3 regions of the Pseudoalteromonas sp. J2K-J031 genome follow, and region 2 is predicted to be linked to each of the others. Evidence: predicted binding sites of a transcription regulator. Region 2 holds the regulator's gene; each other region holds the start of a gene.
What was found. Region 2 encodes NrdR, which represses ribonucleotide reductase genes. Its sites were predicted from a motif close to AAACACNANATNTNGTGTTT; they were not measured.

Region 1 (4,292 bases), 620 kb from region 2:
ATCTTTGCTATCCCATTTCGCATTTTTTACCCCAAGGTTTTCTGCTGGCACAAACTCTGTATTAAATAAAAACCCTGTTTCTTTACTTGTTATACGATTTTGTTGGTAAATGACTTTTAATTGCGCGTCTACCCAATGTGTATATTCATCATTCGCACTAATGTTAATTCCTAAAAACTCGGCCGCTTCGACCAATCCATTAATGCCGATAGTCAGAAACTGTTTATTAAAAGAAATAAAACCCGCATCATACACAGGTAAAAGACCTGCTAATTGGTAGTCTTCCATCAAATGACGATACGCTATTTGGTATTTTTGTATTTTTTGTATTTCGACACTCAAATCTCTGCCATCTTGGACGAGCCGATTCATATTAAGGGTAATAACATTGATTGAGCCTGTTGCGACCCCTCCTGCACCTAAACTATAAGAAAAACTATGGTCATTAATTTCATTTCTTAAGCGACAACACGATGCTAACGAGTCGGCACTCTCGGATTGATAAACAAAGAATGACCCGCCTTCACTCAAATTTTTTGCGCACATAGCAGCAAAGTCATGATCAACTGGTTTATTATCAGTCACCAACATTGCTGCTGTGACCACAGGAAAAGTTAAAATCGCTTTACTTCTCTCATCATTAAACCAACAGAGGAAAAAACGCTGTAGTTCTTTGACGGTTTGCCACATAGACGATGTCATGTCTGGGAACACAAAATGTCCAAACATGGCTTCAAAATAGGGTTGATCGTAAAGCGAAATGTTCCAAAAGACACTTTGATAGCCGCGCGCCGCCGCTGGCTGATTTAAAGCATACACAACATGCTGCAAATGATTTTCAATCTTTTTTCGACTGGTGATGAGGTAATCCTCACCGTAATCCTTACGAGCAAAGTAATCGAAATACATCAAAAACTCGACTGTCGCAATTGCGCCTGCAAATTGCGCACTGATAGCAAACACTAAGTTCACAAAACTGCCACAAAAAGATTCTAAATGTTTTGGGGCTTTTGATTCTCCCCCCAACTTAGTCAGACCATCCAATAAAAATGGATACATAGTAATAGAGGTACAATAAGGTTTTAGACTCGTTTCATCATGCACATAAATTTCATGTTGGTTTATTTGACGCAAATACTCTTCACTCAGTGCTTCACCATACAACTGTTTGATTTTTTTACTCACTTGCGCTCTATTTACCTGAATAAAGTAATCTTTCATTAGTTCCGACTCTAATGTTGCGATATTCTTTAACGTCACATTAGCGTTTGCATCCATAGTCGAACCATCAGCCGCATTCTTCGCATTAACATAGTTATCAATGAAAATGTGTTTTTTTTCTAATTGTTCTGGTGTTAACAACATAGTTTATTCCTTCAAAAAGTGTGCATTAAGTAATTGTCCAGTCGAGAGTTCTATAAATCGCTGGTTTGTATTCGGCGTTTCGAGGCCACCTAACGTATCAATATATGGCCCGGTTTTGAGATAGGTCAGCTGCGCTTTTAACGACATTGAGACATCGTTTCTGCCTGTATAAAGGCATGTTTTGAGCCCTTGTAATTTAGCTTCTTTTAATAGCTGAATTAGCAATACTTCTTCCCATTCACCGCCAAAAAATACGACACAAGTGATAAGGCCTTGGTATTGCACCAACCACTTTGAAAACGTCAATAGTGTTAACGGTTCACCTTTATTTTCATCCCACAACTGAGGGCTATGGCAACCTCGGCAACCTATCTGGCAGCCCGTGCATAAAAAGCCTAAAGAAATTTCCTGCGGGACTTCTTGAAAACATACCTGAGGAACAAATGTACGTAGCATAATCTATATATAGTGACAAAATAAAATTTAGACACAATATATAGTGACAATCAGTTTTTCGCCATTTCGTTTGTTGATCTAAATCAAGCTTTAATACGAACTAAATAGTCAATTTATAGGTAGGTAAACGTCACCCCAAAAACCATTACAAATTGTTTGATTGAACAGTTAGATACACACTAACCCCACTTTTGGCAGTTGTTTGCAGCAACTACCCATTTAGGGTGAGTTCAATACTCAAAAATATTTGTTAGACTCGTTTTTTTGCTTTGAAAAGAGTATTTATGGTAACTAAAATTGGTATTTTAACCGTTAGTGATAGAGCAAGCCGTGGCCAATATGATGATCTCTCTGGCCCTGCAATTGTGGACACCTTAACCACTTACCTTTCCTCACCTTGGCAAGCAGTTTATCGACTTGTAGAAGATGAACAGCCCTTAATCGAGCAAGCGCTATGTGAACTTTGCGATGATGAAAAATGTGCTCTAGTGATTACAACAGGTGGGACGGGTCCAGCAAAACGAGATGTCACACCAGAAGCAACCGAAGCTGTTTGCGATAAAATGATGCCTGGTTTTGGCGAACTGATGCGCCAAGAAAGCTTAAAATATGTCCCAACTGCTATTTTATCTAGACAGACTGCCGGCATTCGCGATAACAGCCTCATTATTAATTTACCCGGTAAACCTAAAGCAATTAAACAATGCTTAGATGCTGTTTTTCCTGCTGTCCCTTATTGCATTGATTTATTAGAAGGCCCCTTCCTAACTTGCGATGATACGGTGATCCAAGTTTTTCGCCCTAAATCATAATCTGTCATTGCTGCAAAATACGGGGGAGCAATTCTGCCTCACCCCGTGCATCTAATCACCGATACACGACTATTCTTAGAACTGTCGCTTATAGCTTTATGAAAAGGAGCTGTTTATTCATTCTTATGAGCTGAGTTTTTTAAATAAAGACTCTGGGAGGTGACCTATGAGCAGCCGACACGCAAGCGATTAAAATCCCTTCCATCGTTTGTCAGTGCTCAAGCTAGATAGCTTGTAGCTTCGATCACAACTCATTAGTGAACATTAATCGGGCCATGGTAATTTCGGTAAGGTTTGTTTTTGGCGAAGTAATTTATATGAAATTACCACCTACGTATAAAATTCAAACAAAGATCAACAGCCCTAATTTATGAAACTAACATTTAGCTGATATAGATCAATATGAAATCGTTCTGCTATTGCTGAAAGCCTGTTGAACCAGTAGAGTTTAATGATAATCATTTTTATTTTCCTTGTAAGAATATGACACTTTTTCAGTTACAGCGCTCTCAAAAAGCTTACATTTGTACTTTACCTGACAATTTTGACTTATCGTCGAAATTAATAGAGCAAGGTTTTGCTTTGAAAACCGAAATATCGCTTGCGCATAAAGCACCATTTAATGGTCCTCTAGCGTTTAATCTTCACGGTACTAAAATGTGTTTAGCACCAAATGTTGCTCAGCAAATAGGGATAGAAATCGTCTAATGTCAAAACCTTTACATTTAGCCTTAGTTGGTTTTGCAAATTCTGGTAAAAGTACTTTTTTTAATAACTTAAGTGGTGCAAATCAAAAAACAGGTAACTGAACAGGCGTAACAGTTGTGGTAAAACAGCAAACATTTCAATTTAATCAACAGGCAACGCTATTATCAGATTTACCAGGGATAAGCTCACTGACGACAAGAGCACAGCAAGGTAAAGACTTATCAATTACACAACAGTTTATTGCTGAGCAAGCGATTGACTGTATTATTAATGTTGTAGATGCAACTCAATTAAAACGTCAATTATATTTAACCACACAAATCCTTGAATTAGGTTTACCAGTTGTTGTGGTTTTAAATAAATTTGACCGCAATGAAGCGCTAGGCATTGATACTAAACGCTTGGCTAAAGAGTTAGGTTGTCAGGTCTTTACTGCTAATAGTTTAGATAAAAACACTCTTGCCAATGTTGAGAAAAAATTATCCGTGTTACCGCAACCGGCAAAAAGACCTGCAAATTTAATTATTCCGCAAGACATATTAATTAAGTTAGAAACTAACAAGCAATGTCAGCCCAAGTCTTTATTGTCATTAGAGCTAAGTAGTTGCAATAACAGTGGTTGCCAACAAACAGATAAAGATACGCTGGCTATTATGCAGTCGCGATATGAGTTTATTCATCAAACTATTGCGCGTACTCAACATCATGAAAGCCAGCCACAAACCTTAAGCGATAAACTTGATAACTTCATTTTACACCCTTGGTTAGGTATCCCCATTTTTTTGGGCATAATGTACTTATTGTTTATGCTTGCCATCAATGTCGGTAGTGCTTTTATTGATTTTTTTGATGTAATTGCTGGCGCTGTTTTTGTTGATTATCCGCAAAAATTTTTGACTGAATTTGGCTTGCCTCAATGGTTATTAGCCTTAATTGAAGGGGCTGGTTTGG
Region 2 (4,292 bases):
TTTAAATAGAACACTATTAAACGTTTTAATTAAGATAATGGAGTGTTACATAAAACCGGCTTGGTTTAATAAATCCATCGTTACATTATTTTTCATCGGTTCTGCGGCTGCTTGTTGCGTTAATAAACGCTCCATATAACGCGCGAGTTGATCAACTTCTAAGTTAACTGTTGAGCCAACTTTAAATTGACTGATGGTCGTTTCTATCGCCGTATGCGGCACTATCGTCAATTTAAATTGCGACGCATTAATTTCATTAACCGTCAAACTAATACCATCAATACAGACAGAACCTTTATAAGGGATATATTTCAATAATTGCGCCGGTGCGCTGAGCCAATAATCAACCGCACGCCCCTTTGTTTGTATTGCCACCACGGTCGCAATTCCATCAATATGCCCAGAGACTAAATGACCACCTAAACGCGATGTCGGGGTAAGGGCTTTTTCTAGATTGACTTTTTGCCCTACGGTGTAATGGGCAAAACCAGTTAAACTTAGCGTTTCTTGCGAAACATCAGCCATAAAGCCGTCAGCTAACAAGCGTACAACCGTTAAACAAACACCATTGGTAGCGATACTATCGCCTAGTTGAACGTCAGATAAATCTAGCTTACCTGTTTTCACCGTTACAGATAAATCGCCCCCTACTTTTTTCAGGGCACTGATTTGGCCAACGGCTGCAATAATTCCAGTAAACATAAGTTAATGATCACTCTTTTTATAAGTTGCCGTAATTTTTAAGTCGACACCAACCATAGTGATATCGTCTATCGATAATTCAGGTACTTCAGCCATAGATTCTAACATGGGTAAGTGTAAAAGGCTTTTGCCGCTATGACCGATTAATTTTGGTGCGAGGTAAAAAATAAACTGATCAATCAAACCTTGTTGTGCCATTTTCCCAGCTAAAGTATGGCCAGCTTCAAGCCAAACGTTATTAACGCCTAAACCAGCCAATAAGATCATTGCTTGGCGCAAATCCACATAGCCATTTTCTTCAGGCACAACCAGATGAGTTACAAAGTGAGGCCACTGATGCGAATTATCAACAGCCGTTGTTAAGATAATGACCGGGCTCTGTATTTGAAAAAAAGCAAGATCCGGTGTTAAACGATGCTTAGAGTCAATCACAACGCGAATTGGCTGGCGCAATTTGTCTAAAGAAAAAGGTGGATTAATAAGTTCATCATAACGCACATTCATTTTAGCATTATCAACCAGTACGGTGTCGGCACCGGTCAATACCGCGCAGCTTTGCGCACGATAATCTTGCACTTGAGCCCGAGCAAGCGGACTTGTTATCCATTTACTTTGCCCATTAGCCAGAGCGGTTTTGCCATCAAGAGTGGCAGCTAATTTACACTGCACAAACGGCATATTACATCGCATGCGCTTTAAAAAACCAACATTGAGCGCTTCAGCCTCAACTTGCATTAAACCAAAAGCAGTTTCAATTCCCGCTTGTTCTAATATCGCTAAACCACGCCCACTGACCGCTGGATTTGGATCAACCATGGCTGCAATGACCTTAACAATACCAGCATTGACTAATGCCACTGCACAAGGACCCGTGCGACCTGTATGGCTGCATGGCTCTAAAGTAACATAAGCAGTCGCACCTTTAGCATGTTCTTTTGCTTGCATTAAAGCATGAACTTCAGCATGGCCTTCGCCCGCTTTTTGATGATATCCCTGCCCAACTATCTGGCCATCTTTAACTAGCACACAACCTACGTTGGGATTAGGTGATGTGGTATAGCAGCCTTTTTTTGCTAACTCAATCGCAAGGGCCATAAATTGATAATCAAGTTCTGTAAAACTCATAAGGTTACTCTGCTAACCGAGCGATCTCTTCGCCAAATTCTTTGACATCTTCAAATGAACGATAAACAGATGCAAACCGCACATAGGCTACTTTATCGAGTTTTTTCAATGCTTCCATGATGCATTCGCCAACAATATGACTCGGTATTTCACGCTCACCTGTTGAACGAAGTTGCGACATAATACGGTGCACAACCTCTTCGATTTGTTCAGTGCTCACAGGACGCTTTTCAAGTGCACGGTGTAAACCATTCATCAACTTATCTTCATTAAAGGGCTCGCGACTACCGTCTTGTTTAATGACTCGCGGCATCACTAATTCTGCACCTTCAAAGGTGGTAAAACGTTCTTTGCATTCGTTGCACTCTCGACGACGGCGCACCTGATGGCCACTGCCAACTAGGCGAGAATCTATAACTTTAGTTTCTTTAGCAGTACAAAATGGGCAATACATACTCGTTCAACCTCTATATGCAACAATGCAGATTAGCTCAATCAACTTTGCATGCCTGATTGAGCACAAAATTCGCCGTTTTATCAATAAAAAAAGCCACTTAAAAAAGTGGCCTTATAATAACAAAAATTAATTCGCTTGTGCGCTAAATTAATTACAGTAGAAGAATTAAGCGTAAACAGGTAACTTTTTACAAATTGCTTTTACTTTCTCTTTTACTTGAGCTTGAACAGATACATCGCTGATGTTATCCAAAACATCACAAATCCAACCGGCCAGCTCTTTTGATTCTGCTTCTTTGAAACCACGACGAGTGATTGCTGGAGAACCAATACGTAAGCCTGAAGTAACAAATGGTGAACGAGGATCGTTAGGCACAGAGTTTTTGTTCACAGTAATGTTTGCATTACCTAGTGCCGCATCAGCATCTTTACCCGTAATATCTTTATCTATTAAATCTAATAAAAATAAATGATTTTCTGTTTTGCCAGATACAACCTTGTAGCCACGTTCTTGCATAACAGCAACCATGGCTTGTGCATTTTTAACAACTTGCGCTTGGTATGTTTTGAATTCTGGCTGTAGTGCTTCTTTAAATGCAACGGCTTTAGCTGCGATAATGTGGCATAAAGGACCACCTTGACCACCAGGAAAAACAGCACTATTTAATTTTTTATAAATAGCTTCATCGCCACATGCAGATAAAATTAATCCACCACGTGGGCCAGCTAATGTTTTATGAGTTGTTGTTGTTAATACGTGAGCAAACGGAACTGGGCTTGGATAAACGCCTGCAGCCACTAAACCTGCAACATGAGCCATATCAACAAATAAATATGCACCAACTTTATCTGCGATTTCGCGGAATTTAGCCCAATCAACAATACCTGAATAAGCAGAAAAACCACCAATAATCATTTTAGGCTTGTGCTCAAGTGCCAACGCTTCAACTTGTGCGTAGTCAATCTCACCTGTTTCAGCATTTAGACCGTATTGAATTGCGTTGTATAATTTGCCAGAAAAACTTACATGAGAACCATGAGTTAAGTGACCACCATGAGCAAGACTCATACCTAACACTGTATCACCAGCTTCTAATAAAGCTAAAAATACCGCTGCATTTGCTTGAGAACCCGCATGTGGTTGCACGTTTGCGTAATCAGTACCAAATAATTCATTTGCACGGTCAATTGCTAATTGCTCAACAACATCAACATGTTCACAACCACCGTAATAACGCTTGCCTGGGTAGCCTTCTGCATATTTGTTAGTTAATTGTGAGCCTTGAGCCTCTAAAACGCGTGGGCTACAGTAGTTTTCTGAAGCAATAAGCTCAATGTGTTCTTCTTGACGAGCTGTTTCTTTATTGATTGCTTCAAATAACTCTGGATCAAAATCTGCGATGTTCATGCTGCGTTCTAACATGGGTTCTCCTAGTTGCAACGTATTAAAGGATCAAATTAATGGATCAAACAAGGCGCTATTGTACGCATAAAAGCCGTATTTGCCTACATTGAGAAAGTGAGCATATTTAAACAGCAATTGAAAAAATTTCACAGTGCTTTAAAGATGATATTTTTTAATCAGATACATAAGTAAAGGATATATAAAAAACAAAATGCATTAGTATTTTAAATTTAAAATATTAATATTTTTCAGTTTAAAGCGTGTGATAAATTATTTTTCAAACACACAGTTACGACCGGCTGATTTTGCTTGATACAGCGCTTTATCTGCGCGCAATAAAATGTCATCAAGTTTGGTATCACTTGCCGCTACCGCACTCAACCCAATACTGATAGTAAAACGAACAACGTCGCCAGAAAGACATTTCACAACCAACTGCTGAATGTTATGTCGGATGCGCTGCGCAATCACATTAGCCGCTGCGACATCTGTCTTAGGTAAAATGATGGCAAATTCTTCCCCCCCAATCCGACTTACAAAATCAAGCTCTCGCACCGTATTTACAAAACAATTAGAAACAGCAATTAATACCTCATCACCAACT
Region 3 (4,292 bases), 1.0 Mb from region 2:
GGGATCGACATGGGTCAAGAGCCGCTTAATGTCGCCAAACTACACAGTTTAGAAACAGGGGTTAAAGTAGACTATGTGCAAACGACTGCAGAAGATTTTGCCACTCTGTATCCAGCAAGTTTCGATGTCATTACATGTATGGAAATGCTCGAACATGTGCCCGATCCTGAATCCATCATTCAATCAGTTGCCCAATTAGCCAAACCAGGTGCACAAGTATTTTTTTCAACTCTAAATAAAACGTTTAAATCGTACTTATTTGCCATTGTAGGCGCTGAAAAAATCTTAAAAATGGTACCAAATGGTACACACGATCATCAAAAGTTTATCCGACCTGCTCAATTAATAAGCTGGGCTGAAAAATATGATTTAAAAGTGCGTGCAAGTAAGGGATTAAGTTATAACCCTCTTTCTGGGCAATACAGTCTTGGTTCAGATGTCAGTGTCAATTACATTCTCTATTTTGAAAAGGTATAACAATCTATGAATTTTAAAGCGGTACTGTTTGATTTAGATGGCACATTATTAGACACGGCTGATGATTTAGGCGCTGCACTTAATGCGGTTCTATTCACACATAACCGAGTACCGTTGAAACGAGTAGACTATGTACTTGAAGCATCTAATGGCAGTTTAGCCATGCTAAAAGCAGGATTTGGTGAAAAAGACTGGTCTTTTTTGAATCACAAAGCACTGCAACAACAGTTTTTAGACCATTACTTAGCAAATATCGCAGCAACATCCTGTTATTATCCAGGCATAGAAGATCTATTAACGAGACTCAATTGCCAGGATATACCTTGGGGGATTGTCACTAACAAACCAACATTTCTAACCTTGCCGTTACTTGAGCACTTTAATTTGTTATCGCAAAGCAAAGCGATTGTGTGTGGCGATACACTCAGTGTTGCTAAGCCTCACCCTGAACCCATTTTGCACGGTTTATCACAGTTAGGGATTGAGCCAACGCAAGGTTTATATGTTGGAGATGCCAAAAGGGATATTGAAGCAGGCCAAGCTGCTAAGATGAAAACAGCTATCGCTAAGTGGGGTTACATCGCACCCTCAGATGATATTTTAAGCTGGAATGCTGATATTATATGCGCTAATGCTCAACAACTAAGCAACTACATATAGTGTTTTTACACGCCAGGAACCACTACATATAGTTTATTTATTCTTCAAGTATAAGGTTTCTCTCTTTTTTCTGTGCTAAAAATACGCGAAAAGACAAAAAATAATAAATAATTTTTAATTTCGGATCATTTGTTGATTTTTAATTATTTCTAATGAATCAAAAGACAAAAGGTTAGTAGCAACTAACCTTTTGTCTTTATCGCCAACTTATCCACAAATACTCCCAATTCTGTCCCTTGCAAATAAAATCATACCACTCTATCTTGTGATCCATAATTAAGTTGCCCCCATATATAGTGTTTAAAAGCTAACCACTTCGGCACAACATTAATATTCAGGCCACTCGCCTAAAAATAAAACAATAAATTTCGCTAACACCCTAGGAAATACAGGCATAAATATGACAAAAAAACTATCTGTGAGTAAAAGAGACGGTCGCAAGGAATTGCTCGATTTGGACAAGATCCACCGTGTCATTGAATGGGCAGCAAAGGGACTTAATAATGTTTCAGTCTCACAAGTAGAACTAAAATCTCATATCCAGTTTTATGATGGGATCCGTACTGAAGATATCCATGAGACCATCATCAAAGCAGCTGCGGATCAGATTTCGAAAGAGTCGCCTGATTACCAATTTTTAGCCGCTCGTTTAGCCATTTTCCATTTACGCAAAAAAGCGTACGGCCAATTTGAGCCACCACGCTTGTATGATCATGTTGTAAAAATGGTTGAAGATAACCGTTATGACGCACATTTATTGGCAGACTATAGCAAAGCTGAACTAGAGCAACTTGATGAAGTACTTGATCATAACCGCGATCTTACTTTTAGTTATGCGGCAGTAAAGCAGCTTGAAGGTAAATATTTAGTTCAAAACCGTGTAACCGGCGAAATTTATGAAAGTGCGCAGTTTTTATATATTTTAGTTGCAGCGAGCTTATTTTCTAAATATCCAAAATCAATTCGTTTAGATTACATCAAGCGTTTTTACGATGCCGTATCACAATTTAAAATCTCATTACCTACGCCAATTATGGCGGGTGTGCGTACGCCTACTCGTCAATTCAGTTCATGTGTACTGATTGAATGTGGTGATAGCTTAGATTCAATCAATGCGACTTCTTCTGCCATTGTAAAATATGTCAGCCAACGTGCAGGTATTGGGATTAATGCGGGTCGAATTCGTGCGCTTGGTAGCCCAATTCGCAATGGCGAAGCGTATCATACTGGCTGTATCCCTTTTTATAAGCACTTTCAAACAGCTGTTAAAAGTTGTTCACAAGGTGGTGTTCGCGGCGGTGCGGCTACGCTATTTTACCCGTTGTGGCACTTAGAGGTTGAAAACTTACTCGTGCTTAAAAACAACCGTGGTGTTGAAGATAACCGAGTTCGCCATCTTGATTATGGTGTTCAATTCAACAAAGTAATGTACAGCCGTTTAATTAAAGATGATTACATTACCTTATTTAGCCCATCCGATGTGCCTGGGTTATATGATGCTTTTTTTGAAGATCAGAGTTTATTTGAAAGTTTATATGTTCAATATGAGCAAGATCCGTCTATTCGTAAAAAACGCATTAAGGCTATTGAATTATTTTCAATGTTTGCTCAAGAGCGCGCCAGTACAGGCCGAATTTATCTGCAAAATGTTGACCACTGTAATACTCACAGCCCTTTTGATTCAAAAGTTGCGCCAATTCGCCAATCAAATCTTTGTTTGGAAATCGCCCTTCCAACAAAACCACTTAAACATGTGATGGATGAAGAAGGTGAAATTGCCTTATGTACCTTATCAGCCTTTAACTTAGGTGCAATTGAGTCACTTGATGAGTTAGAAGAGTTAGCAGAGCTTGCAGTACGTGCGTTAGATAATCTATTAGACTACCAAGATTATCCGGTTCCAGCGGCCAAAAATGCGACAATGAACCGTCGTACGCTAGGTGTCGGTGTGGTCAATTATGCATATTATCTGGCAAAAAATGGTAAAAAATATTCTGATGGTAGTGCTAATGCATTAACTCATCAAACATTCGAAGCTATTCAATATTATCTAATGAAAGCGTCGAATGAACTTGCCAAAGAAAAAGGTGCTTGCCCTAAATTCCATGAGACAACCTATTCTCAAGGTTTAATGCCTATTGATACTTACAAAAAAGATTTAGATCAAATCTGTTCTGAACCACTGCGTTTAGATTGGGATGGTCTTCGTGAAAGCATTAAACAATATGGTATGCGTAATTCTACTTTATCTGCATTAATGCCTTCAGAGACATCGTCACAAATCTCTAATGCAACCAACGGTATTGAGCCACCGCGTGGTCATGTGAGTGTTAAAGCAAGTAAAGATGGGATCTTAAAACAGGTAGTACCTGAATATGAAAGACTCAAAGATCAATATGAATTATTATGGGATATCCCATCAAATGATGGCTACTTGCAGCTAGTCGGTATTATGCAGAAATTCATTGATCAAACGGTGTCTGCCAATACCAATTATGATCCAGGTAAATTTGAAGGTGGTAAGGTACCAATGAAGTTGTTATTGAAAGATTTATTAACAGCATACAAATTTGGTGTTAAAACCCTTTATTATCATAATACGCGCGATGGTGCTTCTGATGCGCAAAACGAAATCGTTGCTGATTCTGACGACGATTGCGCCGGTGGCGCGTGTAAAATATAAAAACTATTGGGCAAGCTTTTCTTGCCCATTTTCTGTTTGTCTTTGAGAGTTACTATGTCTTATTCAACTTTTAGCCGTAATCATAACGACCAATTAAAAGAACCGATGTTTTTTGGCCAAACTGTCAATGTGTCACGATACGATCAACAAAAGCACCCTATTTTCGAAAAATTAATTGAAAAGCAACTTTCATTTTTTTGGCGTCCAGAAGAAGTTGATGTAAGTAAAGACCGTGTCGATTTCGAAAATCTACCCGATCATGAAAAACATATCTTCTTAAGTAACCTTAAATATCAAACATTATTAGACAGTATCCAAGGGCGTTCACCTAATATTGCGCTGTTACCGATAGTATCACTACCTGAACTTGAAACATGGATAGAAACGTGGTCATTCAGTGAGACTATTCATAGCCGTTCATATACGCATATTATTCGTAACGTCACTAAACAACCTGAACTCATTTTTGATG

Region 1: nrdG (anaerobic ribonucleoside-triphosphate reductase activating protein) is a predicted target of NrdR. The motif match lies at 1,851-1,870, and genes of this name have one in related genera.
Region 3: nrdA (class 1a ribonucleoside-diphosphate reductase subunit alpha) is a predicted target of NrdR. The motif match lies at 1,420-1,439, and genes of this name have one in related genera.

The regions. Positions count from the first base shown of each region.
Region 1 covers NZ_CM200279.1:1,432,493-1,436,784, reverse strand. Annotated here, with positions in the region: gene nrdD (anaerobic ribonucleoside-triphosphate reductase) at 1-1,365, opposite strand, end outside; gene nrdG (anaerobic ribonucleoside-triphosphate reductase activating protein) at 1,369-1,821, opposite strand; gene mog (molybdopterin adenylyltransferase) at 2,106-2,633, shown strand; gene AC3KZC_RS06765 (FeoA family protein) at 3,117-3,341, shown strand; partial or broken gene feoB (ferrous iron transport protein B) at 3,341-4,292, shown strand, end outside.
Region 2 covers NZ_CM200279.1:817,043-821,334, reverse strand. Annotated here, with positions in the region: gene AC3KZC_RS03750 (riboflavin synthase) at 46-702, opposite strand; gene ribD (bifunctional diaminohydroxyphosphoribosylaminopyrimidine deaminase/5-amino-6-(5-phosphoribosylamino)uracil reductase RibD) at 706-1,827, opposite strand; gene nrdR (transcriptional regulator NrdR) at 1,832-2,281, opposite strand; gene glyA (serine hydroxymethyltransferase) at 2,450-3,706, opposite strand; gene AC3KZC_RS03730 (sensor domain-containing diguanylate cyclase) at 3,959-4,292, opposite strand, start outside.
Region 3 covers NZ_CM200279.1:1,834,427-1,838,718, reverse strand. Annotated here, with positions in the region: gene ubiG (bifunctional 2-polyprenyl-6-hydroxyphenol methylase/3-demethylubiquinol 3-O-methyltransferase UbiG) at 1-477, shown strand, start outside; gene AC3KZC_RS08340 (HAD family hydrolase) at 484-1,137, shown strand; gene nrdA (class 1a ribonucleoside-diphosphate reductase subunit alpha) at 1,538-3,820, shown strand; gene nrdB (class Ia ribonucleoside-diphosphate reductase subunit beta) at 3,875-4,292, shown strand, end outside.